One region of the Undibacterium sp. GW821-FHT11B02 genome, then DNA from elsewhere that is predicted to be linked to it. Evidence: riboswitches for the same ligand, from Rfam matches in the RefSeq annotation. Region 1 holds a riboswitch; the other holds the start of a gene.
What was found. Region 1 has a riboswitch for cobalamin ahead of AC1RVX_RS06370 (TonB-dependent receptor domain-containing protein). Riboswitches for the same ligand answer to the same signal wherever they lie in the genome.
Positions count from the first base shown of each region.

Region 2: it holds a riboswitch for cobalamin, as region 1 does, so the genes downstream of both, AC1RVX_RS12640 (CoA-acylating methylmalonate-semialdehyde dehydrogenase) here and AC1RVX_RS06370 (TonB-dependent receptor domain-containing protein) in region 1, are expected to answer to the same signal.

Region 1 is NZ_JBXASD010000003.1:35,445-50,380, forward strand. It holds gene AC1RVX_RS06350 (cobyrinic acid a,c-diamide synthase CobB) at 1-565, opposite strand, end outside; gene cobO (cob(I)yrinic acid a,c-diamide adenosyltransferase) at 559-1,212, opposite strand; gene AC1RVX_RS06360 (ABC transporter ATP-binding protein) at 1,220-1,993, opposite strand; gene AC1RVX_RS06365 (FecCD family ABC transporter permease) at 1,993-3,048, opposite strand; gene AC1RVX_RS06370 (TonB-dependent receptor domain-containing protein) at 3,177-5,033, opposite strand; cobalamin riboswitch at 5,185-5,438, opposite strand; gene AC1RVX_RS06375 (PilZ domain-containing protein) at 5,555-5,899, opposite strand; gene AC1RVX_RS06380 (histidine phosphatase family protein) at 5,955-6,503, opposite strand; gene AC1RVX_RS06385 (adenosylcobinamide-GDP ribazoletransferase) at 6,506-7,273, opposite strand; gene cobT (nicotinate-nucleotide--dimethylbenzimidazole phosphoribosyltransferase) at 7,299-8,333, opposite strand; gene AC1RVX_RS06395 (diacylglycerol kinase) at 8,345-8,743, opposite strand; gene AC1RVX_RS06400 (IclR family transcriptional regulator) at 8,974-9,753, shown strand; gene AC1RVX_RS06405 (cache domain-containing protein) at 9,838-10,299, opposite strand; gene AC1RVX_RS06410 (BON domain-containing protein) at 10,468-10,944, opposite strand; gene AC1RVX_RS06415 (DUF4214 domain-containing protein) at 11,112-13,277, opposite strand; gene lepB (signal peptidase I) at 13,637-14,317, opposite strand; gene gap (type I glyceraldehyde-3-phosphate dehydrogenase) at 14,426-14,936, opposite strand, start outside.
Region 2 is NZ_JBXASD010000005.1:312,653-327,588, reverse strand. It holds gene AC1RVX_RS12670 (paraquat-inducible protein A) at 1-536, shown strand, start outside; gene AC1RVX_RS12665 (PqiB family protein) at 529-2,229, shown strand; gene AC1RVX_RS12660 (PqiC family protein) at 2,226-2,849, shown strand; gene fumC (class II fumarate hydratase) at 3,006-4,412, opposite strand; gene AC1RVX_RS12650 (hypothetical protein) at 4,396-4,527, opposite strand; cobalamin riboswitch at 4,663-5,001, shown strand; gene AC1RVX_RS12645 (hypothetical protein) at 5,103-5,237, opposite strand; gene AC1RVX_RS12640 (CoA-acylating methylmalonate-semialdehyde dehydrogenase) at 5,285-6,796, shown strand; gene AC1RVX_RS12635 (acyl-CoA dehydrogenase family protein) at 6,809-7,969, shown strand; gene AC1RVX_RS12630 (enoyl-CoA hydratase) at 7,966-8,766, shown strand; gene AC1RVX_RS12625 (enoyl-CoA hydratase/isomerase family protein) at 8,763-9,947, shown strand; gene mmsB (3-hydroxyisobutyrate dehydrogenase) at 10,136-11,035, shown strand; gene AC1RVX_RS12615 (hypothetical protein) at 11,086-12,144, opposite strand; gene AC1RVX_RS12610 (glycosyltransferase family protein) at 12,110-13,063, opposite strand; gene AC1RVX_RS12605 (DUF4214 domain-containing protein) at 13,197-14,696, opposite strand.

The DNA of each region.
Region 1 (14,936 bases):
GTAAGACCAGGCCCAGATGACGTTCGGGCAAAGCTTCTTCCTGACGGCGCAGGCTGCCCAGCAAGGGAATATCGCGCATGGCTGCGGCAACCATTTGGGCATGACCTTCAGAGGCGATGCGGTTGGCGATGACGCCAGCCAGGTGCACCGGTCCAAAATCACGCAAGCCCATGGCCAGTGCACCGACAGTCTGCGCCATCGCAGAGGCGTCCAGCACCGCCACGACAGGCACACCGAATGCACGCGCCAGATCAGCCGACGATGGGTTGCCGTCATACAGGCCCATCACACCTTCGATGAGTATAACGTCTGCATCCAACGCTGCACGTGCCAGCATACGTTCGGAATCAGCCTTACCTACCATCCACAAATCCAGCGAATGCACGGCTGAACCACAAGCACGTTCCAGCATCATGGGGTCAATAAAGTCTGGCCCGGTTTTAAATACCCGCACCCTTTTGCCCATGTTCACCAGCTTGCGTGCCAGCGCTGCTGTGGTGGTAGTCTTGCCCTGACCTGAGGCGATGGCCGATATCAGGACAATCTTGGCGCTGGGCCTTACCATTCCACACCTGCCTGCGCTACGATACCTTCCTTGAAGGCATGCTTGATGACCTGCATTTCCGTGACCGTATCGGCAATCGCAATTATCTCTGGCAAGGCACCGCGTCCAGTGACGGCAACGTGCTGCATTTCTGGCCTGCCATCCAGGTCATCTATCACCATTTGCAAATCCAGGTAATGGCATTTGAGGGCGATGTTGAGTTCATCCAGCACCACCAGACCTATCGTTGGATCAGTCAGAAAACGTTTTGCCTGCTCCCACGCTGCTGCAGCTTTTTCCATGTCGCGTTCGCGGTTCTGGGTGACCCAGGTATAGCCTTCCCCCATGGCGTGGAATTCCACTTCATCCGGAAAACGGCGCAAGAAGATTTCTTCACCCGTCGACATCGCTCCCTTGATGAACTGTACGACACCAACCTTCATGCCGTGCCCCATGGCGCGCATGACCATGCCAAAGGCGCTGGAACTTTTACCCTTGCCATTGCCGGTATGCACCAGCAAGACACCCGTCTTGCGTTGAGCCTGCTCTATCTTTTCGTCCATCAGCGCTTTTTTGCGCTGCATGCGGCGTTCATGACGGGTGTTGATATTGTCCGTCGCGGTGTCTGGCTTGGGCGATGTTTCAATGTTCAATGTATCACTGCTCATAAGTTTCTCAGTTTTGCGGGATAAATAAGGTTTGTTCACCATGGGTGAAGCGTTCGATTGGGTGCCCCAGACAGATGCTGAGTTGGGATGCATTGAATATTTGATCTGCAGGCCCGGCTTGCCAGCTACCATCCCCCATCAGCAACAGTGCGTGGGTAGCAATGCGGTAGGCCATGTTAAGGTCATGACTGACCATGATGACAGCCTTGTTTTGCTGTGCATCTGCTTTGCTGCACAAGCGGGCAAACAATTGCATGACGCTGACCTGGTGTCCGAGGTCAAGTGCATTCGCAGGTTCATCCAATAACATCCATTTCGCATCCTGAGCCAGCAAGGCGGCGATGGCGACGCGTTGTCTTTCACCACCAGACAGGCTGCGCACGTCACGCTCTGCCAGGTCGGCGACATCCATCTCGCGCAGGGCTGACATGGCAAGATCCATGTCGTCGCTATTTTCCCAGTAATGCGCATCCTGGTAAGGATGACGGGCACTGAGTACAGTATCCAGCGCAGAATAACCAAAGGCATCCACCCTGCCCTGCGGCAGGAAAGAACGCTCACGCGCCAGTCCGGTCAATGACCAGTCTTGCAGCAGCTTGTCGCGCAGGCTGACCTGACCGCTTTCTATGGGGCGTAAGCCAGCCAGGGTACGTAGCAAGGTGCTTTTACCGGCACCATTGCGACCGATGATGCACCAGCATTCACCCGGCTGTATGTGCCAGTTCAGTTCACGCACCAATACGCGCTTGCCTACGGATAAATTCAGGGCGCGGATGTCCATCAGCGCCTCCGCAGTTGATGCAGTTGCAGTAAAAATACGGGGACACCTACCAGCGCGGTAATAACACCGACCGGCAATTGCTGAGGTGCTACCACGGTGCGGGCGACGGTATCTGCCAATACCAGGAAGCAACCACCAGCCAAAGTAGCGGCAGGCACCAGCAAGCGATGATCAGGGCCCCAGGCAAAGCGGCAAATGTGGGGCATGATAAGGCCGACAAAACCTATGCTACCGGCATTGCTGACCGCGCTGGCCGTCAATAAGGCAGAAAATAAAAACAGTAGCTGACGCAGACGGCCAATGTTGACACCCAGGGTACTGGCATTGTCGGCATGCATGGCAGCAACATTGATGGAGCGCGCATTGCCCATGGCAAACAACAAGATAGCACCGAGTATCAACCAGGGTAAATAACGTGCCTGGGTATTCGACAAATCACCTATCATCCAGAACACCATGCCACGCAAGCGGCTGTCTGGCGCAATTGACAGCATGAGAGTGATGATGGCACCACAACCAGCAGCGACGATGACACCGGTCAACAATAAAATCGGTGCACTGCCATCGGTGCTACCGGCCCCACGCAGATCACGGTATGCCAAAGCAAACAGCAATAGTGCAACAGCAATCGCGCCGGCAAAGGCAGCTACATCCACCAGCCAGAAAGCACCGAAAAACAGTATGGTTGCCAGTGCACCGACAGATGCCCCACCAGATATGCCCAACACGTAGGGATCAGCCAAAGGATTGCGCAATAACGCCTGTAACATCACACCAGCCAGCGCCAGCGTGGCACCGGTAACAAAGCCGGTCAGGGCACGTCCCAGGCGCAGTTCCAGCAAGCTCCCAGGTAAAGTCGCAGGCTTACCATGCAGCAGTTCAAGCAGCGCTTGCCACAACTCAGTAAAACTCAGGGATACCGAGCCGCATACACACGCGAATAGCACACTGCCTATGGCTGCCAACAATAAAATTGGCAGGACCAGCCCGGCACGTTGCGCTACCACCGCTTTACGCGACTGACTGCGCTGTCGTGCAGAAAAAAAAGACATCATTATCGGCCTGGTCCATAGATAAAACAGGTTGCGATGTACAGCACCGTGCAAAACATCCCGGCCTGCACATCAGTCAATCAGCTTGAAATATGATGAGGTGTTTGCAGCTCATCATTTCTCTCGCAAGCTTATTTGAAGCCGTAGTTCACACCTACAAATACATTTGAACCTGCTGTTGCATAATTTTTTGCCAGTTCATAGTCCTTGTTCAGAGCATTATTCCAGCGTGCAATTACGGTCGTATTTTTTGCCACGTCGTAAGTCGCATACAGGTTCAACAACTGATAGGAACCCAATATTTTCTTATTGGCGACATCATCATAACGGTCACCAGAGAAAATAGTTTCCACGCCGACTTTGGCATTCTGCAAGGCATATTCCGCAGCCACTGTGCCATGCTGTTTTGCCCGGCGCGCCAGACGCAGGCCCGTCGTATCATCTTTAGGGTCCTGGATGTCAATGGAACCGCGCAATGTCAAATCGGCGAAACGGGTGGTACCGCCCACAGTCAGGCCGGACAGGGTCGCCTTGTTGACATTGTAAGCACAACCATATGGATGGGTGGAGTTTTCTATGGGACAGACATTGGTGCTGACCAGCAAATCAGTTGCCTTGTTTTGGTAATACACAGCACTTAACTGGGTATCACCCTGTTCGAAATACAAGCCGATTTCTGCATTTTTTGCTTTTTCTGGCTTGTTGCTGGCAACGCCATAACCTGGGTAATACAGTTCATTGAAAGTCGGTGCACGGAAGCTGGTACCGTAGCTGGCATTGACACGTAGTGCATCAGTGAAACGGTAACCATACGCCACGCTTCCGGTTGTATTGGAACCATATTGCGAGCTACGATCATTGCGTATGCTGGCGCTGGCCAGATGCGCATCCCGCTTGAGTACATAAGATGCCGCATACGAATCCGTGGTACGTTTGCCGTTGAGTGCAGTTGTGGTCGTGTCAACATTTTCATCACGCGTTTCTGCGATCAGTTGCAACACATCCTTGCCGATGCGGATATTGTTCAAGAAAGTCAGGCTGTCCTGGCGGGTATCAATCTGGCTCTTGCCATAAGATGCATCGGTATAACCCTTGTCTGCCGCTTTGGCATATTGCAGGGAAGCAGACCAGTAATCAGTGAACTGGCCACGGCCAAAGACGGCGATGGTTTCCAGTGTCTGGACATTGCGATCGTCCTGGGTTGGACCTGCATCAAACTGCGCATTGTTGCGACTATGCAAAACGCTGGCACCCAGTTCATAGCCTTTGCTGATTTCCCATATCAGGCGACCATTGAAGCTATCCATCTTGTAGCCATCTTTATCCGGGTTATAGGTGAAAGCACCTGCACCCGGCTTGCTGGCAGAAAAACCTTCACTCTCTTCGTGTCCGGCATTCATGCTGAGACTGAGATTGCTGGCAACAGAACCAGTAAAGCCCGCCTGCAATTTGCGTGTGCCATAGCTGCCCACACCAGCAGATACGGTAGGCGTGATGACGCCTGTACCCTTTTTAGTGAATATCTGTATCACGCCACCCATGGCATCTGCGCCATACAAGCTGGATAAGGGACCATATACAACTTCAATATGATCAACCTGTGACAAAGGGATACTGGACCAGGTTGCTCCGCCAGTCGTGGATGAACCAATACGCACGCCATCAATCAATACCACGTTCTGTGCGTTATTGCCGCCACGGATAAAAACTGAAGATGTCGTGCCAGGCCCACCGTTACGCGTAATTTCTATGCCGCGCTGTTGCTGTAACAGATCAACGATGGAAGATGCGCCAGATTTGGCAATGTCTTCCGCAGTGATGACAACATTGTCAGCCAGCACATCCTTGGCAGCTTGCTCTTGACGGCCAGCGGTAATGACCACACTGGAAGCAACGCCAACGGCGGCAGTTTGTGCAAAGACGGAAGAAGACGGAAATGCAGCGGCCAAGGCCAGGCTGAGGGCGAGCGGTTTGAATACAGATGTCATGATTTTCAGAAAAATAAAACATGCCGCCGACGTCCCCGCAGGCTGCAATGGAAAAAGCAATAGGGACAATCGGTATCGTCAGCGCCTGTGGCCTGATAAAGAAGCGGATGCAGTTTTCTGCATCTGATTTTCACGAAATTTCCCCGTCCGTATTACTTCACTTATTCTGGCCGGTATCCGGGCTGACAAATATCACCATCTGACCTTCCCATGCACATAGCACAGTGGTATTGGAAAATGGCTGGCTACAAATCTGAACTTCAAGAAACAACAATTCAGTTTTTGCAGCGACTTGTACACCGTTGCGGGGGCAGCACACGCATGCCTGACTTATCCAAGCTTCGTGTTTCCCGTTTAACCGCAGATATGAGCATATCCGCGAGCACCAAAACCCCGCCATTCTATAGACAGATGGGGGTAGCTGCAAGCTCAGGTGGCGTAAAAACTGAGGCAGATCAGTTTATTGACTTATTGAAAATAAAGCGGATTTACAGCAGATTTGCTTTATCAAAAGCCCAATGTCAGGTCAGATGTGCTGTTTTAGAGATCCAGGCAACCACAAGTTGCGCGTGCAATTCAGACATATCCGATAGCAACATGCCAACATTGTAACTATCACCACTAAGAATAGCGTGCCTGACTGTGCCTTTGCAACTGACCTTGTAAATCTCGGCCTCTTGAACAATACCTGGGATTTCTATCATCATCGGATAACTGCGCTGGGGAATCAGGTTTTCGGGCGACTGCAAGAGCACACCCTCTGCCGATATATTAACCACTTTTGCGAGAATTAATCTGCCATCCGGCAATTTGACGCCAGAGCGCCAGGCGACGGTGACACGGGGAGATTTTCTGAGTTCTATCATGCGATGGCCGTGCGCTGACGGCTTTACTGTCATTCTTGCGTAAATACTATCTGCATTATTTATGAAATACCAGTATTTCCTTGATCTCACCAAAAGCCAGGCTAAGATTTTGCTTACAAACAAGTTGCGCCAATTCATCTGCACTGATGCCATCCTGCCAAGCGATCAACATACGCATGATGCCTGCATGCGCAACCACCAGCGCTTCTGGCAACTGCATTTGACGCAGATCGTCCAGCCAGCTGACGACCCGTTGCGCCACATCAAGAGCCGACTCGCCACCGCCTGGACGATATGTCGTCGGTGCAAATGCCCACGCATCAATATCAGTCCTTGGAATGGCATCCCAGGCACATAGTTCCCATGCACCAAAATGCATTTCCATCAAACGCGGGTCAAGCTGTGGCCGGTCGTGCAGCGTATGTGCCAGCAAGGCACAACGCTGTAATGGACTGGAAAATACGGGGATACCGACAGGTAATTTCTGGCGCATGAATGCCGCCAGCCTCTCATAATCGTTGACCAGGACAGGCACATCGGCCTGCCCATAACACAGACCATCAGCAATCTGTGGCTTGGTATGGCGCAGCAAATGCAGACGCATGCTCAATGCACCTGAAAAGCCAGCAAACCCAGATAGATGGCGACTTCTGCCACCTGTTGCGTGGCACCCAGGCAATCGCCGGTAAAACCACTGATACGGCACTGAAACATGTGCGCCATGCGCCAGGTCGACAAAAATATCAAAGCAAGTACGGCGAGCAATGAATTGATCTGAAATGGAAAGCAATACAGCAGTGCGGCAACTGGCAGCAATACCGTCAGGCAGGCAATCAGAAATTCACCAAAACGCATTTCCTGGGCCAAGGGCTTGGCCTTGCCTTCATGACGTGCATACTTCATCAGCCATATCAGGCTGCATGAGGCCAGGCGCGACAAGGGGTGGGCCAACAGCAAGGCTGGTACCACCATCAATGCGGGCAAGCTGATCAGCAAGGTCAGCTTCAGCGCCAGCATCAACAGAATGCCGATAGCACCGTAAGCACCGACGCGGGAATCCTTCATGATTTCCAACACGCGTTCTGGTGTCATACCGCCGCCAAAGCCGTCACAGACATCGGCAAAACCATCTTCATGGAAAGCACCAGTCAACAAGATACCGGCAATGGTGGACAACAGCACTGCTACCGCATGCGGCCATAACTCAGCCGCACCAGCATACACGCCAGCGCACACCGCACCAACCACCCAGCCCGTTGCCGGAAAATAGCGTGAAGACTGGCGCAGCCAGTCCGCTTCAAAGCCTACCCATGCAGGAATGGGAATGCGGGTAAAAAACTGCAGAGCTATAAAGAATAAGCGTAGTTGATGCAAGCCAGCTCCTGCAATAAAGATTTGTTTAGTCGCTGCTTTTTTCGCTCACCTGGGCTGACGCAAAAGTCGCCATCTGGTTCAGGAAATTGACCGCAGCCTGCAACATCGGGTACACCAGTGCCGCCCCTGTACCCTCGCCCAGGCGCAAATCCAGTTGCAGCACAGGTTTGACCTTTAATGCCTGTAGCATGCGCGCATGACCGCTTTCATCTGACTGGTGCGAAAACACGCAATAATCGAGTATGGCAGGCTGCATCCTGGCCGCTACCAGCAAGGCACTGGAAACGATAAAGCCATCGATCAGCAAAACCATGTGACGCTCTGCCGCCGCCAGCATGGCACCGACCATGGTGGCAATTTCAAAACCGCCAAACGTGGCCAGCACGTCTGCCGGCTGATTCACATCAGCATGCAATGCCACTGCCGCTTCAATCACAACCTGCTTATGATGTATGCCTTCGGTCGACAAGCCTGTACCTGCTCCTACACAATCGACTACCGGGATGCCGGTCAACTTGTGCATAAGGGCAGCCGCTGCCGTAGTGTTACCTATACCCATTTCGCCAAAACCCAGCACATTGCCAGACAAACTGGCCACCAGTTCAGCGCCATTTTGCATGGCTGCCCGACACTGTGCCTCTGTCATTGCAGGCTCTTTGGCAAAATTGCGTGTGCCCGCTGCCACCTTCATGCTCAACAGCTTTTCACGCGGACCAAAATCATGGTTTACACCGGCATCCACTACATGCAAGGCGATACCATTTTGCCGCGCAAAGACATTAATTGCAGCACCATTCGCCAGAAAATTTTCCACCATCTGCCAGGTTACATCCTGCGGAAAAGCAGAAATACCTTCAGCCACCACACCATGATCACCGGCAAATACAATGATGGCCGGATCACGCAATTGTGGTTGGCTGGTTTGCTGTATCAGCCCTATCTGTGCTGCCAGTAGCTCCAGACGGCCCAGACTTCCAAGAGGTTTAGTCTTGTTATTGATGGCCGCAGCCAGTTCAGTTTCCAGCGCCGGATTAGCAGTTGCAATAATATTTGTGTTCATCACGTAGACAATCAATAGTAAAAACGGTCCATCAAAATGACTGCCCAGGTTGCAACCGCAATCAGGAAAGTCAACAATACGGCAGCACTACCAAAATCTTTGGCATTTTTGGATAGGGTATGACGCTCCAGCGAGACGCGATCCACCACCGCTTCTATCGCCGAATTAATCAGCTCCACCACCAGTATCAACATCAGTACCGCGATCATCATCAGTTTTTCAAAAGCAGACACTGGCAAGAACAGGGCGATGACAACACCGATGATGACCAGTACCAGTTCCTGACGGAAAGCATGCTCGTTTTTCCAAGCAGAACGAAATCCATCTATGGAATAAAAGAAAGCCGAAAATATCCGGCGCAGACCACTCTTGCTTTTGAATTCACTGACAGCTGGTTCTTTTTCAGACATTTCTATTCCTTAAACCTTATTCCCGGCACAGCAGACGAATACTGTCCCGCCCGAGCTTCGCTCAGGTGCCGAATTTTACAGGACTATGTGTAATGGAGAAGAGGATTTGCTTGATACAAATTAAATTATTGCAAGCAAATCTGTTTGGACGTTGGCATTTTGCCGATGAAGCAGTGACGTCAATTTCACATTGTGGTATAACGTGTATATTGCAGCGCACCAACCATAATATGAAAAACGACTCCACAAATGCAGAAAAAACCTCTATTCAGGTCATAGAGCGCATGGTATCCCTGCTGGATGCCCTGTCGCGCTATCAGGATCCGGTTAGTCTGAAGGAGTTGGCCATAGTAACAGGCTTGCATCCTTCGACTGCGCATCGCATCCTCAATGACATGGTCATTACCCGCTTTGTTGACCGTGCCGACACGGGTTCCTACCGCCTGGGCATGCGGTTGCTGGAATTGGGCAATATCGTCAAAAGCCGCCTGAACGTGCGCGAAGCGGCGCTGGAATTCATGCGCGCCCTGCACCGTCAAACTAACCAGACAATCAACCTGTCTGTTCGCCAGGGCGATGAAATTGTATATATAGACCGGGCATTTTCCGAACGTTCGGGCATGCAGGTGGTACGCGCCATCGGTGGCCGCGCCCCACTGCACCTGACATCTACCGGCAAGCTATTTTTGTCACTGGACGAACCCAAGGCTATCCGCGCCTACGCCACCCGCACCGGGCTGGCAGGCCACAATAAAAATTCGATTACCGATCTTGCCAAACTTGAAAAAGAACTGGCAGCAGTACGTGAAACCGGCTACGCCAGAGACAATGAAGAACTGGAACTCGGTGTGCGCTGCATGGCAGCCGGTATTCATGACGATAGTGGCAAGATGATCGCAGGGCTGTCCATTTCCGCCCCTGCCGATCGCCTGCAGGAAGAATGGCTGAGCAACCTGACCGATACCGCCAAGCAGATTTCGTTGACCCTGGGGTATACCGGTCCGGCGTAGAACTAAAGGCAAACCAAACTGCAAGAGCAGGCATAAAAAAACCGGTACATGCCATCTGTGCCGGTTTTTTTACGTCATTTTCAATTATTTATAAGCACCGCAACCGACAAAATAATCATCCACTTTTTCAAAATAACTGGACTTGGTTTCCAGGGCTTTGGTGACCGGGTTAGGCCATTGGTAATCTATCCAGCCATCGTTTTTGGTTTTGAGAGCCGTGATCATGTCCCTGATAATGGGCTTGCCTTCTACCTTCAGGTCCAGCAAATTCTTGCCTATCATTTTAGGATTATTACCATGTGACAAATTGATACCATTCATATCATAGACAAACAGGTATAAGTCACGGTCATGAAAATCTTTGTTGGATGCATCGTTAAAATCAGCAAAAGCCTTGTCACGCCCGTTTTTCTTGATGTAGGCAATACCCTTCTTAACCATGGCCTGCGCCTGCGCCGTGGACCCACGGTCCTCCCTCGCTGATGCGGGTGCAGACATAACAAATCCCATCATTGCAATAAAAATCAGCTTGCTCATCCATTTCATAACATTTCTCCTTCGGTTTGAGCTGGCTCACCTGTCCAGCACATGGTTATTGTTTCTTTCAGGATTCAATATTTCATGGCACATGGAACTTAGTCCAGCACAAGTCGCTGTGCAGTGCAATAACTGTGGTGGGATGGCACACGCCACCTTGCTTGAACAGCGCTGGATTTATTTGACAATCAGTTGATTCATGACACCCTGAACATCATCCAGGCCACGTACCAGTTTTTCCAACTCACTGGCTTGCCCGGCGGTACGGACACAGCCCTTGAGCCAGACAAAGCGACGCTGCCCTTCCACCCAAATGCTGGTATCGGCAAAACGTCCATCGGCTTCTATAGCGCGTTTGACTCTTGGAATAATTTCCTTGTCGTACAGATAGGCATTGGGCAGGCGGCACTGACCAGACTGGTAGCAACTGGTACCACGCTCGATACGACCATGCGCTTCGGCCCTGGCCTGTGCCTCTGTCAGCAAGGGGCCTTCAGGAACTGGACATTCGCTGATCGCCTGGGTCACATTGAGAAAGGGGTCATTAAAATAATTGCTCCTGGCTTCATCACCAAGCGCGCAAATCGGCAATGACACGGACGCCATAAAGGCCAGTAACCGAAAACTCATACTGCCAGGCATACGCAAGAACATGGAATATCTCCCGCAAGATCAATATCAGTTTCGTATGATAAGCAATTTACACAGGCTTTTGCAGCTTGAAACCAAGCCTGGACCAGTATCGCTTACCCATGATTGGGCAACGCATGCAATTCAAAGCAGCGGTTGTTAAGGGGTATTTCTGAAGATCATACAATGATTCAGACAATAATATCCGTCACTGCAATCTGCCCTGCACCTATCAGCTTGACGATAACGTCATTGGTTTCCACGCTGTTGGCAACCTTGCTCGTGTGTTCGTAGAAATAGGTACCCGCTGCCTGACCACTGGCAACCGTAATCAGAAATGTTTGGCCCGGAGTGGCGGTCAGAGCGTTGCCAGCTGCCGCAGCGCCGCTGGCGATCTTTGCCGCCAAACCGGCAACGTCAGAAGAAGCGATGCTCAACTTGTCCAGGGACGTTGCCTGCACACCAGTTTTAAATTTATCTGCACCTGTGACATTGAAATTACTGATCACATTACCGCCGGTCAGGAAATAATACACGGAGGCATATTTGATATCCAGTATGTCGCTGCTGCCGCCTGTCGAAGCCAGCTTCACCGTTGCGGCAGAGCCAAAAGATAAATCAAGCTTAAATGAACCTGTTTTTCCTTCAGGCTCAACGATCTGTATTTGTTTTGAGTAGCTTGATAGAGACAGCTTGGCATCTGTCGAATTCACATTCACCAACATGACAGCATTTTGATTGAAGGTATTGGCATAAAAAGTACCAGTACCATTCAGGTTGACGGTGACTGATGCACCGCCCCGAAGTTCCTGATAGCGCGCATCGTTGGTGCCTGTCGCCGTCATGGTCAGCGAGCCAGTGGCACTATCGTTGACGATGTAATTGTAAGCACTGGAAACACCCATACCAGAGATAGAATAAGCACCCGATCCGGATAAATACAGCATGCCCGACATGCCGCTGACATCCACCTTGGTCGCGGCGCCACTATTGATATAGTGTTCTTTGTCGCTATTGTCTTTGACGCTCAATGAGCCATAGTTACTAAAAAAATTTATATTGGAGGCGACGCTATCTTCAATGATCGTGTTAGACGTGCCTTCCAGCGTCAGGGTGCCAGATAATTGATTTCTGAATCTGACCTCTTGCGTAGTGCCCGAGTTAATGCCGAAAGTAATTTTATTGTATGCACCCTTGTCAGTGGTAATCGAAATCGACTTTGACGGCGTGAAGTACAGTTCGTTATTTCTGTGCAAAGTGAGGCCGGTGAAGTTAGCCATAAGGTTGCTGTTCAGGCCAAAAGTGCCGCTATCAAGAACTTCCAGTACATGCTCGTTATAAATGGTGTTGCTGAAACTAAACTTGGCATCTGTCAGATTGTCCAGACTGGTTTTGATGGTGGAACTGGCAAATTCCGATGTCTGTGTCACACTCTGACCAGTCGAGCCAAGGGTCACGCTAGATGTGCCGCTAACATTGTTGAGGTTGACGTTTTGTCGCGTCAGATTGCCCAGAACTATCGTATCGCCACCGTCTGCCTTGTTGGCATTAATGGTGGTAAAGCTGTTCATGAAATTGGCACCGGCATTGCTGGTATTCGCACCGGCCTGCAAATTCAGAGTTTGTACGCCAGTGACCGTGCTTGTCGTATGCGGCACGGGAGAAAAATACGTATTCACATTCAAGGCCACTGCGCCACCATTGCCTGTGAGTTTGGTATTGGCTACCAGCAGGCTGGCATCATCAGCACTGAAAATAAAATTGCCGCTCCTGCCTGGATTGACCTGCCCTGGCGCGACAACAAGCATACTGCTGTTGACAGACGTATCCGGCAAGCCAGCGAGCATTTTAGCGGTGATAAAACCCAGGCCATCGAGTGCCGCTTTTTGTGTGCTGCCATCAACCACCGTGGCCAGCCATGATTTGGCCAGGCCCTGGGCTACCCCAGCCTGGCTATAGACAGACGCGGCAGCCTGGTTGGCTGACAGATTCGAAGTAAAGCTGGCGCTTGCCGCATTTTTTGCACGTACTGCTTCCAGGTCTGGCCCGGTTGCACCACTCAAAATCGCAATGGCCGCTGCCCCTACGCCTACCTGTCCGGTTTTGATCTGGTTGCTCCAGTAGCTCAATCCTGCGGCATCGGCCTTGTGGTTGAACAGGTTGGAATATAGTGCATTAATGGTTTGTTCTACCGTAAAACCGGCAAAGGCACTGGCATATTCTTTTTGTTCAGAAAAGCTTTGCGCAATCTGGACCAGGCTCATGGTCGATGACTTCCAGTAAGCCAAACCATCTTTGTCTGCGGGGCGATTAAAATATGCGATGTAGAGATTCTGGATATCGGCTTCGTAAGCCATAAGATCAACCTTGCTGCTGTAGGGGTAAATGCGGCATGCTCATGCAAAAAGAGCCAGCATCATCCCAAAAATTGCAACAAATGTAAACTTTGGCTTAACACCAATTAATGCTGGTAAACATCCCATTTCCTGACAATCTCGCCATCGTGCAGCATCAGCACCGCATCCAGTTCAAATGTACTGCCAGACAACTTAAGGCATGCAGGTTGGCGACTTGCACCTCGGACTCAAAAACCTGATGGCAATAAAAAACCCTGACAACGGCTTTAGCAAATGTCAGGGCCTTCAAGAATCAAACTGAGAGATGGGTCCAAACCCGCTCACGTTCGCGCACACGCAGCAAGAACGCAAACAGGTTCTTAGATTTTCGCGCCAAAGCGATCGAATCGTGGCGAATAATACTGATCGCCATTCAGAGAATACATCAGGCGTTTGACTTGGCCGGTAATCAGTTCACGTTTGACCAGACCGATATAACGGGAATCGCGGCTATTGTCGCGGTTATCGCCCAGCATCATATATTCACCTTCCGGCACCTTGACTGGCCCAAAGCTGCGCAGGGCTTCTCGTTCCGGCATGATGATCATGTCGTGCTGCAGTGTACCAAGGCGTTCGCGGTAAACCAGTTGCTGTCCTTTATATTCACGCTTTGGCGTCAGGTGGTCGTCACTGCGCGGTTGCAAAGGCTCATAACTGGCGGCCTTGCCATTGATATAGAGTTTTTCATCGCGCATCTCCACCACATCACCAGACACGGCGACCAGACGTTTAATCAGTCGCACGCCATCTTCTGGTGAAGAGAAAGTCACGACATCACCACGTTGCGGGTCAGATACATGTTTGAGGATGAGATCGGTAAATGGCAACTTGACATCATAGGCAAGACGGTCACAGATCACGCGATCACCCTCAAGTAGTGTCGGGTACATGGAACTGCTAGGTACAGTGTAGTAATCAGCCAGGGCGCTACGCACAAAGACCATGCCCAGCATGAGCAGGATGAAACCTTTATTGTCGGCAATCAATTTTTTAAGCTGCACGGTTATCTCCTATACAAAAAAATTAAGCTTACCTGATGTAGACAAAAAAATACCCCGAAAGTTCGGGGTATTTTTAACTGAGAAAAAACAAATCGTTTTTAAAGCAGATTATTTTGCATTCATCAGTGCAACAGTGGTGTCGAGCATACGGTTGGAGAAACCCCATTCATTGTCGTACCAGCTGGATACTTTCACCAGACGACCAGATACTTTTGTCAATGTTTCATCATAGGTACTGGAAGCTGGATTGTGATTGAAGTCAACCGATACCAGTGGCGCAGTGTTGTAATCCAGGATGCCTTTCAGGGCACCTTCGGATGCCGTTTTCAGGACCTGGTTGATTTCTGCCACTGTCGTGTCACGGGCAGCAACGAAAGTCAGGTCAACCACGGATACATTGATGGTTGGTACGCGCATGGCGTAACCGTCCAGTTTGCCATTCAATTCTGGTAATACCAGACCAACAGCTGCTGCTGCGCCGGTTTTGGTCGGGATCATGCTCATGGTAGCAGAACGGGCACGACGCAAGTCTTCATGCATCACGTCTGTCAGCACCTGGTCATTGGTGTAGGCATGGATAGTGGTCATCAAACCGTTGACGATACCGATGGCATCATTC
Region 2 (14,936 bases), on a different contig from region 1:
CCACTCACTGCCCCAGTTGCGGTGCCTCCCTGCATTTGCGTCATAAAGACAGCCTGACCAAATCGCTGGCCTATCTGGTGGCTGCGACGATACTGTACATACCTGCCAACCTCTTGCCCGTCATGCACACCAACACCATCTTTGGTGCACAAGATGACACCATCATGAGTGGGGTACTGGTGTTAATGAACACAGGTTCGTGGCCGCTGGCGCTACTGGTTTTTTTTGCCAGCATCGTCGTGCCCTTGCTAAAACTGTTTTCCATCAGTCTGCTGCTAGTCACCTGCTGGAAAAAATCCGCCTGGAACCCTTTGCAGCGTACCCAGTTGTTCCGCATGATAGAAGCTGTCGGGCGCTGGTCCATGCTCGACGTGTACGTCGTGACGGTACTGGTGGCGCTGGTGCAGTTTCAGTCGCTGGCGGCGATACACCCCGGCGGTGGCGCACTGGCTTTTGGTGCGGTGGTGGTGTTGACGATGTTGTCGGCACAAAGCTTTGATTCACGTTTAATCTGGGTAACAAAGACGCATGAGTGATCCAATTTCAGAAAATCCCGGCACGCCTTCTGCGGACAAAGCCAACAATACCGCAGAGACTGTCGCTGCTGTCGACGCCATGGTGCCGGTCATCAAGGTCAGACCACGGCGGCGCATGCCTTCGTTTGTCTGGGCAGTACCTGTCATTGCTGCACTCATCGGTATCTGGCTGGTGGTGCAAAGCCTGACCAGCCAGGGGCCAGTCATCACCATCACCTTTAAATCGGCAGAAGGAATGGAAGCAGGTAAAACCAAGCTGCGTTATAAGGATGTGGATGTGGGCCATGTCAAAGCCATTGCCCTCTCGCCCGACCGCAAGCGCGTGCTGGTTACCGCGCAACTGATCAAGAGTGCATCTGACATCCTGGCCACCGATACCCGTTTCTTCATTGTCAAGCCACGTATCTCAGGCGGCTCGGTCTCTGGCCTTTCCACCCTGCTGTCGGGCAACTATATTGGCGTTGATGTCGGCACTGCCACAGACACTACCGATGAATTCACCGGACTGGAAGAACCACCTCTGGTCAATCGCGATTCCCCAGGTCGTGAATTTGTCCTGCATGGTGCGCAGACGGGCTCGGTCAATTATGGCTCGCCCATTTTCTTTCGCCACATCAATGCCGGCCATGTCACCAAGTTCCAGTTGGACCGTGACGGCAAGGGCGTTACCATCCACGTCTTCATCGATGCACCGTATGACCAGTATGTGACTGCCGACACCCGCTTCTGGCATGCCAGCGGCGTCGACATGCAACTTGACGCCAACGGTCTGCGCGTCACCACAGAATCGCTGACATCCTTGATCGAAGGTGGCCTGGCCTTCCAGGAACATGACGACGCCCTGCCAGGCGGCAAACCGGCCCATGAAGGCAGTACCTTTTCCCTGTTTGAAGACCGCGAACATGCCATGCGCGCGCCAGACACCAAGGTGCGTAACTTTCTCATGTACTTCCCTGAAAGCCTGCGCGGCCTTTCTAAAGGTGCACCTGTCGATCTGCGCGGCATCGTCATCGGCGAAGTCAAATCCCTGGGCGTGGAATTTGCAGAAAATGGCCGCCTGCCACGCTTCCCGGTCGAAGTCAGTCTCTACCCGGACCGCCTCAAATCCCGTGTCCGCTCAGGTGCCCGCCTGCCAGACGACGACACCGAGGCCAAAGAAAAATCACTGCTTGAACACCTGATCTCACGTGGCCTCCGCGGCCAGCTGCGTAGCGGCAACCTGCTGACTGGGCAATTGTATATCGCCCTCGACTTCTTTCCCGATGCCCCACAGGAAAAAATGGACTGGCGTACCGACTACCCTGTACTGCCCACCGTCGGCGGTGGTCTGGCCGAAATCCAGGAAACCGTTGGCCGCATCGCCAAGAAGATAGATAAACTGCCTTTCGATAAGATATCTGCCGAACTGGTGCAAGCCCTGAGCAAACTCAATACCACCCTCGCCAGCACAGAAAAACTGGTACGCCGGCTTGATGGCGAAGTCGCTCCTGAACTGACATCCACTCTCAAGGAGGCGCGTAACACCCTCAACAGCGCCAACGCCCTGCTGGCGGAAGATGCGCCTTTGCAGCAAGACATGCGCGAATCCTTGAAACAAGTCGCCAGGTCTGCCCGCGCCGTCGCCAACCTGGCCGACATGCTGGAACGCCACCCCGATGCCCTGGTGTTTGGCAAACAAAAGGTAAAACCATGATGCGAAGCATACACATTCTCACGCTGTTGCTGTCCAGCCTGCTGGTCGCCTGCACCACGCCGCCAACAGAACACCTCTACCGCCTGGATTATCCAACGGCAGGCACAAGTATGGCCGAGCCGCAGTATGAACTCGTCATCGCTACTGTCAAATTGCCAGAAGCAGCCAATCGGCCACAACTGGTTATCCAAAAGTCTGCTACTGAATCCCTTGTCACTGACGAACAACGCTGGATAGCCCCACTCGACGAACAACTGACCCTGTCCCTCATAGCCCACCTGCGCGCCAGCCAGCCAGACGCCTGGCTGTCATCTGACACTGGCATCAGCGCCGGCGTAGTCGCAAGCCCTTCGGGCAAGCTGCCACGCTACCTCGTCAAAGTACAAATAGACCAATTGCTCATCAATAGCGGCAGGCAACTCACCCTGGAAGCAAGCTGGGTCGTGCTCGACAGCGGCCGAAAATTGCTCAGACGTGAACACAATATCTTCACTGTTGGCCTGAATAGCACGGCGTATGAAGCCGTAGCACCCGCGATGTCCGGCGCGGCACAGCAATTGGCTGAGCAAGTGGGAATGACTGTGCAAAGTGTACGCAAGACCTCGGCTACTGGACAGTAACGGTTGAAGCAAAGGTGCAACCTGCTTGCCCTGTGATCAGGGCAAGACAGGCTTGATACCTATGCACAGCGATAGTTATTCTATCGTCAGCATTTACTACGTAGCCATGATCGTCACGCAGGCCCTAGATAGCTTTCATTTCTGCCTGCAAAGTGTTCACACCATGTCTTCCGGCCTGACCCAGGCATCAAATTCTTCCGCCGTGACATGACCCAACTTCAGCGCTGCTTCGCGCAAGGTGGTCTGGTGATGATGCGCATATTTGGCAATCGCTGCCGATTTGTCATAGCCTATATGCGGGTTGAGCGCTGTCACCAGCATCAGCGAATTATTCAACAGTTCAGTGATGCGCTGACGATTCGCCTGCATGCCCTGCACGCAATGCTGATCCAGGCTGGACATGGCATCGGCCAGCAGGCGTGTGCTCTGCAAGAAATTGTGGACGATGAGCGGCTTGAATACATTCAATTCAAAATTGCCTGAGGCGCCACCTATGCTCAGGGCCACGTCATTACCCATGACCTGACAACACACCATGGTCACTGCTTCGCACTGGGTAGGATTGACCTTGCCTGGCATGATAGAACTGCCTGGTTCATTTTCTGGTATTTGCAATTCCCCCAGCCCAGAACGCGGACCGGAAGCCAGCCAGCGTATGTCATTGGCGATTTTCATCAAGGCCACCGCCAGGGTCTTCAATGCACCATGCGAACTGACCATGGCATCGTGGGCCGCCAGCGCGGCAAAACGATTGGGTGCAGCAACAAAGCCTATGCCGGTATCCTGTGCCAGACTGGCGGCAACGCGCTGACCAAATTCTGCATGGGTATTGAGACCAGTACCAACCGCAGTCCCGCCGATTGCCAGCTCCTGCAAAGCTGGCAAACTGAGGCTGATGGCCTGTTCTGCATGTGCCAGCTGTGCCACCCAGCCAGAAACTTCCTGCCCCAGGGTCAGTGGCGTTGCATCCTGCAAATGCGTACGGCCAATCTTGACGATGTCGGCAAATTCAACTGCCTTGGCAGCCAGCGAAGTACGTAATTGCTGCAGCGCCGGCAGCAGTGACTGCGTCACTGTCAAACATGCAGCTACATACATGGCAGTAGGGAAGACATCATTCGATGACTGCCCCATATTCACCTGATCATTCGGATGCACCAGGCGACTCATACCACGGGTGCCGCCCAATAATTCGGAAGCGCGATTGGCCAGCACTTCATTCATGTTCATATTGCTTTGCGTGCCGGAGCCGGTCTGCCATACCGACAGCGGGAAAGCATGCGGATGCGCGCCAGCCAACACCTCGTCGGCAGCACTGACGGTGGCGTCAGCGAACCGGGCATCCATCAAGCCAAGATCACGGTTCACGATGGCGCAACTGCGTTTCACACGTGCCAGTGCAAGCACCAGAGCATCCGGCATTTTTTCTGTGGAGATGGCAAAGTGATGCAGTGAACGTTGAGTCTGTGCACCCCATAGTGCATTTGCCGGAACAGCGATTTCACCAAAGGTGTCGCGCTCCATCCTGTTGTCGGTATTGTCAGTGCTAGGTTTGCTGGTCATTGCTGTTTTCCTGGTTGATGGCAGCTGGCATCTTTAAATGGGCAGAAATGCGCAGCATGCACTGAGCTGGATAGACTGTATTTGCCGCCCGCAGGCAAGCACCAATGGCTTTCATGATACTCAATCTGGACCAGGCTTGCTTTTTACCGGTTGGCAACTTTATGCAAATTGCCGGGATGCAGGCGTCGCTGAATTTTTTTCATGTATATCCGCATATTTACGTTTACGTAAACGTCAAGTCTTATGCTATCCTAAAAATAACAGGTGCACAGTCCAATTTCTTGGGCTGTGTTAAACGGGAAAGTGGTCGTCCTGATCGCTGTCATTATCTAATGGCAGTTGGTATCAAGACCTAAAAACGTGTTTACGATCTGTAGCGAGCGTCAGCGGGGAGAAGAGCAGCGCATGAAGCCCGCATCGATACAAATTGCGCTCGCGCTTAAGATCGTAAGCAGGTTTCAAGCCCCTGCTGCCTCCGCAACGGTAGGCAAGTGCGGTTACATCAACCACGCCACTGGTCATGCATGACTGGGAAGGCGATGTAACAAGACTTGCAAGCCCGGATACCGGCCTGTTGATCGCTGAGAAAAACACTGCGGAAGGCTGTGTTTGGGATATGGCATGGCGCGCCTGATGGCGGGTGGGTGCTTGTCTTCAACATTACTTCTTACTGTTTTTCCCAAGGTCTGGTCACGTACGGAAGGTGCGTGGCGGGTGTGTGCCCACACGGTGCATATCCATGGTCAGGATCGTTGCTGCGGCAGGTTTCTGCTTGCGGTGGTCATCCTGTTTTTCAGGCATCAGTGCGGTGGTTGTTGCGGGCATAGCCCGCCGTCTGTCCGCACATCATCAGGAAGGTTCAGGAAAGCATCATGGCTACTCTTACCCAGGTCCCCAACGTCAAACTGCTCATCAACGGCGAATTGATAGAATCCAAATCCACGCAATGGCGCAATGTGATCAACCCGGCCACGCAACAGGTGCTGGCCCATGTACCATTTGCCACGCCAGAAGAAATGCAGGCTGCAGTCGATGCCGCCAAGGCTGCTTTCAAGACCTGGCGCAAGACAGCGATAGGCACACGCGCCCGCATCTTTCTCAAGTACCAGCAACTGATACGTGAAAACATGGCTGAGCTGGCCGCATTGCTGACAGCCGAACAGGGCAAAACCCTGGCCGATGCCGAGGGCGATATTTTCCGTGGTCTGGAAGTGGTTGAGCATGCCGCCAATATCGGCAACCTGCAAATGGGCGAGATCGCCAACAACGTTGCCAGCGGTGTCGATACCTACACCCTGAACCAGCCGCTCGGCGTGTGCGCCGGCATCACCCCTTTTAACTTCCCGGCCATGATACCGTTGTGGATGTTCCCTATGGCGATCGCCTGCGGCAATACCTTCATCCTGAAACCGTCTGAGCAAGACCCCATGGTCACCATGCGTCTGGCTGAGTTGGCGATGCAAGCCGGTGTGCCACCTGGCGTGCTGAATGTGGTGCATGGTGGTGAAGACATCGTCAATGCGATTTGCGATCACCCGGATATCGAGGCGGTGTCCTTCGTAGGCTCTACCCGCGTAGGCACGCATGTGTACCAGCGTGCCACCCTGGCTGGCAAACGTGCGCAATGCATGATGGGTGCCAAGAACCACGCCATCGTCCTGCCAGATGCGAATAAAGAACAAACCCTGAACAATCTCGCTGGTGCTGCCTTTGGCGCAGCTGGCCAGCGTTGCATGGCGCTCTCTGTGGTCATCCTGGTTGGTGAAGCCAACCAGTGGGTGCCAGACTTGCTGGACCGTGCACGCAGCCTCAAGATCAATGCGGGTGCAGAAGCCAATACCGACATAGGCCCGGTCATTTCCTGCACCGCCAAAGATAGGGTAGAAAGCCTGATCGCGCAGGGTATTGCGGAAGGTGCCAATCTGGTGCTGGATGGCCGTGCTCCACAAGTGCCAGGCTATGAGCATGGCAACTTCGTCGGCCCTACGGTCTTCACCGGCGTCAAACCCGGCATGCGCATCTATGAAGAAGAAATCTTTGGCCCGGTACTGTGCATCATGCAGGCAGATACTTTGGCTGACGCCATCGCCATCACCAATGTCAACCCTAACGGCAATGGCACGGCGCTGTTCACCCAGTCTGGTGCTGCCGCCCGCACGTTTGAAGAAGATATCGATGTAGGCCAGATAGGCATCAACGTGCCTATTCCTGTACCTGTGCCGCTGTTTTCATTTACCGGTTCACGTGCATCCAAACTCGGTGACCTGGGGCCATATGGCAAGCAAGTCATACAGTTCTATACCCAGACCAAGACCGTCACGGCACGCTGGTTCGATGACAGCGTCAGCGCCGGCAAGGTGAATACGACCATCTCACTCAAGTAATCGGAGGCCAACATGGACTTCGAATTGAACGAAGACCAGCGCGCCTACCAGCAATCTGCCCGCAGCTTCGCAGCCCATGAAATGACGGCGCAAGCCGCGCATTGGGATACCACATCCCACTTCCCGCTGGACGTCATCGCCCATGCCGGGGAGCTGGGATTTTGCGGGCTGTACGTGCCGGAAGAGCTGGGCGGGCTGGGTCTGACGCGGCTGGATGCAGCCATCATTTTTGAAGAGCTGGCCCGCGCCTGCCCTTCGACCACGGCTTATATCACGATACACAACATGGCAAGCTGGATGATCGCCCACTGGGGCACGCCAGAAGTACAGCAGGCATGGGTACCCAAACTGGCTGCAGGCAAGAAACTGGCCTCGTACTGCCTGACCGAAGCTGGCTCGGGCTCTGACGCCGCATCGCTGCGCACCAGTGCCCGCCTGAATGGCGACAGCTACATTCTCGATGGCAGCAAAGCCTTTATTTCGGGCGCTGGTGCCACCAATATGCTGGTCGTCATGGCACGCACGGGTGGTGAGGGTGCAGGCGGTATCTCTGCCTTTGCGGTTCCAGCAGATTTGCCAGGCATCACCTATGGCAAGAAGGAAGACAAGATGGGCTGGAACAGCCAGCCCACCCGCACCGTGAATTTTGACCAGGTACGCATACCGCGCAGCTACTTGCTCGGTGAAGAAGGCGAAGGTTTTCGCATCGCCATGCGAGGTCTCGATGGCGGTCGCATCAACATCGCCACCTGTTCCATCGGTGCGGCGCAATCGGCACTCAATAGCGCACAAACGTATATGAATGAGCGCATGCAGTTCCAGAAAAAACTGTCTGATTTCCAGGTGCTGCAATTCAAGCTGGCCGATATGCAAACCGAGCTTGTCGCTGCCCGCCAGATGGTGCGCCTCGCCGCCTGCAAGCTCGACAGCAAGGCCGATAATGCCGCTGTGTACTGCGCCATGGCCAAGCGACTGGCGACCGACACCGGCTTTGCCGTCTGCAATGAAGCCCTGCAAATCCATGGCGGCTACGGCTACATACGCGAATACCCGCTGGAGCGTTTCCTGCGCGATGTCAGGGTACACCAGATACTCGAAGGCACGAATGAAATCATGCGCGTCATCGTCGCCCGCCACATGCTAAACCAACCCGCAAGCGAGGAATTTCTATGAGCCACAACAAAAATTATAGTAACTACACCAATCTGCAATGCGAAATCGTCGGTCACACTGCCCTGGTGACCCTGGCCAACCCGCCCGCCAATACCTGGACGGCAGCGGGTTTGCAGGCATTGACACAACTCGTCAATGACCTCAATGCTGATGCAGATATCTATAGCCTCGTCATCACAGGTTCAGGCCAGAAATTCTTTTCAGCAGGTGCAGACTTGAAGCTGTTTGCCGATGGCGACAAGGCCGTGGCACTCGATATGGCACGCCGCTTTGGCGAAGCATTTGAAACCCTGAGCCGCTTCCGTGGTGTATCCATCGCTGCCATCAATGGCTATGCCATGGGTGGTGGACTGGAATGCGCACTGGCCTGCGATTTGCGCATCGCCGAAACCCAGGCACAGATGGCCCTGCCAGAAGCCGCCGTCGGCTTGCTGCCTTGCGCCGGCGGCACGCAAAACCTGGCCTGGCTGGTCGGTGAAGGCTGGGCCAAGCGCCTGATCTTGTGTGGCGAACGTGTCGATGCTGCCACTGCCCTGCGCATAGGTCTGGTAGAAGAAGTGGTCGCCACCGGTGGCGCACTGGAGCATGCACTCGCGCTGGCCAAACAGGTAGGTAAGCAAAGCCCAAGCAGCGTCAAAGCATGCAAGCAACTGATACAGGGTGCACGCCAGCAACCCATGAACACCGTGCTGCCACAAGAACGCGAAGCCTTCCTGGCCTTGTTTGATACCGCTGATCAAAAAGAAGGCGTCACTGCCTTTTTGGAAAAACGTCCGCCAGTGTGGAGGAATGCATGAGCGAAGCCGCCTCCGTCCTGTTCCACACCCTGCCTGCCGCCAATGGCATGCAACTAGGCGTGGCCACCCTGAATTCAGAAAAAACCCTGAACGCCCTGTCCAAGGAAATTGTGCAATTACTGGGCAAGCAATTACAAGTCTGGGATGAAGACAACAGCATCGCCATGGTGGTCCTGCAAGCCGCTGGCGAGAAAGCTTTTTGCGCAGGTGGTGACTTGCAAAACCTGTACGCCAGCATGCGCGAGCATCATGCATCCGATAAAAAAGACGACCTGCTCGGCAATGCCTATGCGCTGGAATTTTTTGAGCAGGAATACCGCCTCGATTACCAGATACATACCTATCGCAAACCCATATTATGCTGGGGCCACGGCATCGTCATGGGTGGCGGCATAGGCTTGATGGCAGGTGCCAGCCACCGCGTTGTCACAGAAAAATCCCGCCTCGCCATGCCAGAGATAGCCATAGGCCTGTTCCCCGATGTAGGCGGCACCTGGTTTTTGAACCGCATGCCGGGCAAGCTGGGTTTGTTTTTGGCATTGACTGGTGCCAGTATCAATGCCAATGATGCGCTGTTTGTGAAACTGGCTGACGTGGCCTTACCACATGCCAGCAAGGCAGATGTGCTGGCGGCTTTGCAGTCTGCTGCGTGGAGCAGTCAAGCCCACCAGAACCATCAGCGTCTGAGCCAGGTCTTGCATGATTTTTCGGCACAGTCCAGCAATACCGCAGGCCCTTTGCGCGCCAATTTTGACCTCATCAATCGCCTGTGCGGCGCAGCAGATTTGCCTGCCATCGTCGCGCGAATATTAGCGGTAGATACAACACAGCAGGAAGAACGTCCCTGGCTACAAAAAGCAGTCAGCAGCCTGCAAAAAGGCAGCCCGACATCTGCCTGGCTGGCGTATACCTTGCAGGAACATGGCAAGCAATTATCGCTGGCAGAAATCTTCCGTATGGAATTAGTCGCGGCACTCGCCTGCGCACAAGGCCATGATTTTGCGGAAGGGATACGGGCCTTGATTGTAGATAAGGATCAGAAACCGCAGTGGTTGCCGGGTAGTTTGGGTGAATTGCAGCCGCAGGATGGTGAGCGTTATTTTGCGCATCCTTGGGCCGCAGAGCAGCATCCATTGCGGGATTTGGGTGCAGTTGAAAATATTCAAAAAAGAGCTGCGTAAGTATCAAGGCGTGGTGCGTAGGTTGGGCTACGGTTTACCAGCCCAACACTGGGCCTTTAATTAACATATACATTATTGAAACGCCCAGTGTTGGGTTGATAAACCGTAGCCTAGCGAGGCCCGGCCCAACCTACGATTGACCCAACCTACAAGCCAAACAAAGAACACGTAAAACCAGGAGATAAACCATGTCAAACCAATCCAAAATCGCCATCATCGGCCTCGGCAATATGGGCGCGCCCATGGCTCTTAACCTGCTCAAGGCAGGCTACCCACTCACCGTCTTCGACCTCTCTCCCACCGCTCTCAAAACACTGGCAGATGCAGGTGCCCTGGCTGCCAGCAACGCCAGGCAAGCGATAGAAGGCGCAGACATCGTCATCAGCATGCTGCCCGCCAGTCGTCACGTGGAAAGCCTGTATCTCGGTGAGGATGGCATACTTGCCCACATCGCCGATAACGCGCTCATCATAGACTGCAGCACGATTGCCCCACAATCTGCCAAAAAGGTCGCACAAGCCGCAGCCACACGCGGCCTGGCAATGGTAGATGCCCCGGTCTCAGGTGGTACGGCAGGCGCAGCAGCAGGCACGCTGACCTTCATCGTCGGCGGCAGCGCGGCTGACCTCGAACGCGCCCGCCCTGTCCTGAACGCCATGGGCAAGAACATCTTCCACGCCGGGGAACACGGTGCCGGGCAAACCGCAAAAATCTGCAACAACATGCTGCTGGGCATACTGATGGCAGGCACGGCAGAAGCGCTGGCTCTCGGCGTGGCGAATGGACTTGACCCCAAAGTCTTGTCCGACATCATGAGCAAAAGTTCGGGCCGTAACTGGGCACTGGAACTATATAACCCCTACCCTGGCGTCATGGAAAATGCACCCGCGTCACGTGGCTATACGGGTGGCTTTGGTGTTGATCTGATGCTGAAAGATCTGGGATTGGCGACCGAGGCGGCATTGGGTACAAATGCCAGCATCCCGCTAGGCGAAGCTGTGCGCAACCTGTATGGCATTCATAGCAAAGCCGGAGCAGGTGGCAAAGACTTTTCCAGCATTCTCGAACTATTGAAAAACAATGCTTAACCAGATGAGAACTTGTTCTGTCCGCAGTACACCCTCACTCCGTACGCCCGTCATGAATAGGCACCCAAACTATCATCGGTCCTTAGATCATCATTCAACATGACTGTTGTATTGCAATCGTACAAATCGGTTTGCGTGCCAGAGGAATTTTGCGTGTTGTCTGTGTACCCGGTCGTGCTATCTGTATTGACCAGATTGGCGGCATCGTTGCGGGCATCAGGAAAACTGGCGGGCTCATACTGGTCAACCGGGCTTGTTGCGACTCCGGCAGTGCCTGTGTTAAACACGTATGAATCCGCCAGCATAGCACCAGCCAGCGCATCTGCCTGTCGCTGTCTGGCGACATTACCCTGCAGATTGCTTTGCATCATCGAATGAGAAGGGAAATCATGCGCAAGGCTATACCAGGCGTAATTGTCATGATAAGTCGAATGCGAATAATATTTCCTGCGCTGGCGCCATTGGGTTTCAAGGTCTTTGCGCTTGATGGATGCCATGGTACTGCCACTGGCTGGCATGGCCACAGCGCGCTTGAATATCTGCTCGATATAGCTGGTTATTTCGGCAGGTAATACGCCATTGGTATTCTGTGTTTTTTTCAGCACGCTGATGATGTCTACTGTTTCCTGGCGTTTTCTTTGCAAAGCATTAATTTGCTCAGCAATGGCAGCCAGGTCCCGGTCCAGGTCTTCCACCTTATCCAGTTCTACACGGGTATCAAAATAAAATGCCAGTCTGGTTTGCAAAGTGGCCAGTGCCTTTGCTGTGCCGGGTCTCGGCAATATACCTAACCAGGGGCGATACTCTTCGAAGGCAATCAATACCACCGCATCGACAAAGCCAGGGCAAATTGATTGCAGTTGACGCAAGGTACTGGCGTAAAAACCTGGCAGCAAACCCTCTACCGTGCGCTTGATGACATGCTGCCTTTGCGCCTGTTTGCTTTCATGTTCTTGGTACAGATCCTCTATCTGTTGCTGCATCGCCAGCATGGCATTATCCAGCGCCATGTAGACGACATCCATATAGGCCATGTCCCGGTGATAAGTTTTAAAGTCCGCATCGCTGATCGGATTAACATTGGGTTTCAGCATGACTTGCTTTCTCATGAATGTCGCCATCTTCACGGCGTGATTGGAAATAATTGACGAAGTACTGGCGCAGGCCTGGCTTATGCATATCGGCATGCCATTCCAGAGGACGACCTGCGCGCATGCTCAAATCCGTCCAGGGATTGAAACCCAGATCAGTAATGTCATGCATGCGTAAAAAATAACGCCGATTCTGGGCATCGCCATGCCACAGGTGGCGAATTTCTCCCCTTACCACACCCAGCTTGCCTTGTACCTGCTGATAAAACTGTTGTCCCCAGACTTGCAGGTGGGTAATTTGGGCGTGATCATGCTTCAGAGCGTTTTGTATGCAAAAGTTATAGTCACCATATATTGCATGCGCCATGAAATGATCCGCGCTGCCAGAGATGGCGGCTTCATACAAACCCGTGCTGTCAAACAGGCTGCGTCGCATAGCCCATCCGTAGCCGGTATGTCCATGGGTATCATAACGTCCGGCATTCAGGGAAGCAGGTTGCTCCTGCATGACAGCGGCGAATGAGGTGACACGATCAGGCTGCGCACCAGCCGCCCCATCCCGCTGCAGCCTCAAACAGGTTTCCCATACTTGCGCTACCGGGTATTGCCGCAAAACTGCGACCAGTTCCCTGGCCCAGTTTTTATTATCAAACAAAATATCGCAATCCAGCCATGCCACGTAACGACAACTGGCAGGCAGCCATGAAGCGGCCAGATTCAGCAAACGCTCTTTTTGCCACAGCAATGTCGAAGACCGTACCTGCAAGACGTCCAATGCCGCTGGCAATTCAAATGGCGCATCGCCAAATGCGCATTCCACTGTAATACAAGTCACACCCGCAGTACGCATGCCCTGCATGAAGGCGTCATAGTTCTGCCTGCGCGACAGATAGCGACAAGGATTGAAGTAAGTCGTGAGAACAACGAGTTCAGACATGGCAGGCAAACCTGGATTGGGTCACAATTGTCTCGTATTTATAAAAACAACTGCACGTAAAAATACGAAAATCAATTCAGTGCCGGAGTATGCAAGCGTCAATACTCCGGTCAGTCAATGCATGGTGCGGGTATTAACCTGCCCACAGCTTGAATTCAATTCCGTTCTGTATTGATCCTATCACTTGAGCCTGGTTTTCGGTGCTTTCGCAAAAACTGGCCAGGGCACCAGCAGGTGTAATTTTGCCTGTACTTAACTGATTGTTCCAATAATCAAAACCTGCCTGATCAGGTGCACGATGCAAGACGTTTTGATAAAAATTGGTAATCAGTGTCGTGATTGAAGGGTTGGCACCGTATAGCTTTTGAAATTCTGACGACTGAAAAAAACCAGCCGCTACGGTAGTCAGGCTGGAACCTTTATCCATATCCTTGATCCAGTAACCCAAACCTTCCAGATCAGGCTTGCGACCAAAGGCAGCCTGATAAATGCGATAGGCCTGACCGGCAGTGCCATTGACATCGAGAGCGATACTCTTGTCAGAAAATTGCAGACGTTCAACGTTAGACAAATTATCTACATCACCACTGGCATTGACGCGCACCTGATAACCTGCACCAGTTTTGCTGATATTGAAAGCACTGGCCTGCCCTGCCATGATGACGGTATCCATGCCGGTGCCGCCATCAATATTGTGATTGCCACTGCCGACGTTGATGGCATCATTGCCGCTACCAGCGTTCACGTGTAAACGCCCGCCACCACCATTGATAGTAATCAGGTCGTCACCAGCGCCGGAAGCAATCAGATAATCGGCATAGATGACTGACGGTAAATCAACACTGATCACGTCGGCCCCACCAAACAGGGATTCATTAGCCAGCAATTTTTCATCAATTTGCTGGTTGGCAGAAAGAAAGGCCGAAACACCCGTAACACGGTTATAACTACCGTCACGGTATTCAGTCACTGAGGCAGTCATAGTCCCGGTAACCGTTGACTTGGCCAGCCCCTGTCCAACAGCAAGAGAATTAGATGACAGACTAAAGCTGCCATCTACAGAGGCAGAAGCAATGAACTTGTCTGCTGTCGCCGTGACTCTTGAAACCGTACCGGAATTATTACCATTGATATCACCACTGATGGAACCCTGCACCGTCACCGTCACATTGCCGGTAACTGGGTCATAGTAAGGGCTATTGGTCGGTGTCAGTGTCGACACGGAAAGATTGGATAACTGCGTCGTAGTCGACTTGATGGAAACCGAATTGGTCCCATTGACGACTGTATTGGCATAATTAAAATTAAACTGGCCATTTTCAACTATGGATAAAACACCAGCCGAATACAACTGCAAGCTAGTGGCAGAGGCCGTGCCTTGCGTCGCATTCGGATTATCCAGGACCACACCGTTATAAGTGGTGCTGGAGCCATCAGCAAAGCCCAGACGCACCCTGCTGCCACTAAAGTCAAAGGATGAATAATATTGATGGGATTGAGCCCAGGAATACCCCAGTTTGGGAAATACATCAAACAGGGTACCCAAAGTTCCATTGGTTGGGGGTGATTTTATAAGCTGCTGATAATTGGTGGTAACGACGTTTTGTGAGAGTTTGATACTGATATTTGCCATAGGAATTATTTGTATGTTTGAACCTTGATGTTGGGGCTCAAGGGACGTCGCGGATAAAGATATCTTGCATAAAAAGCTACAGTTACGTTTCGATACAATTATAAACGCCACCTTTAAGTTTTAACAATCCATTTGCAATAAAACAAATAGATTGTCTATCTCTACGACGTCTCTTTTCCAGTTAATGCACCTTAGAACTCATGGCATCCATGGCATCAATTGAACAAACCCATCTTATTT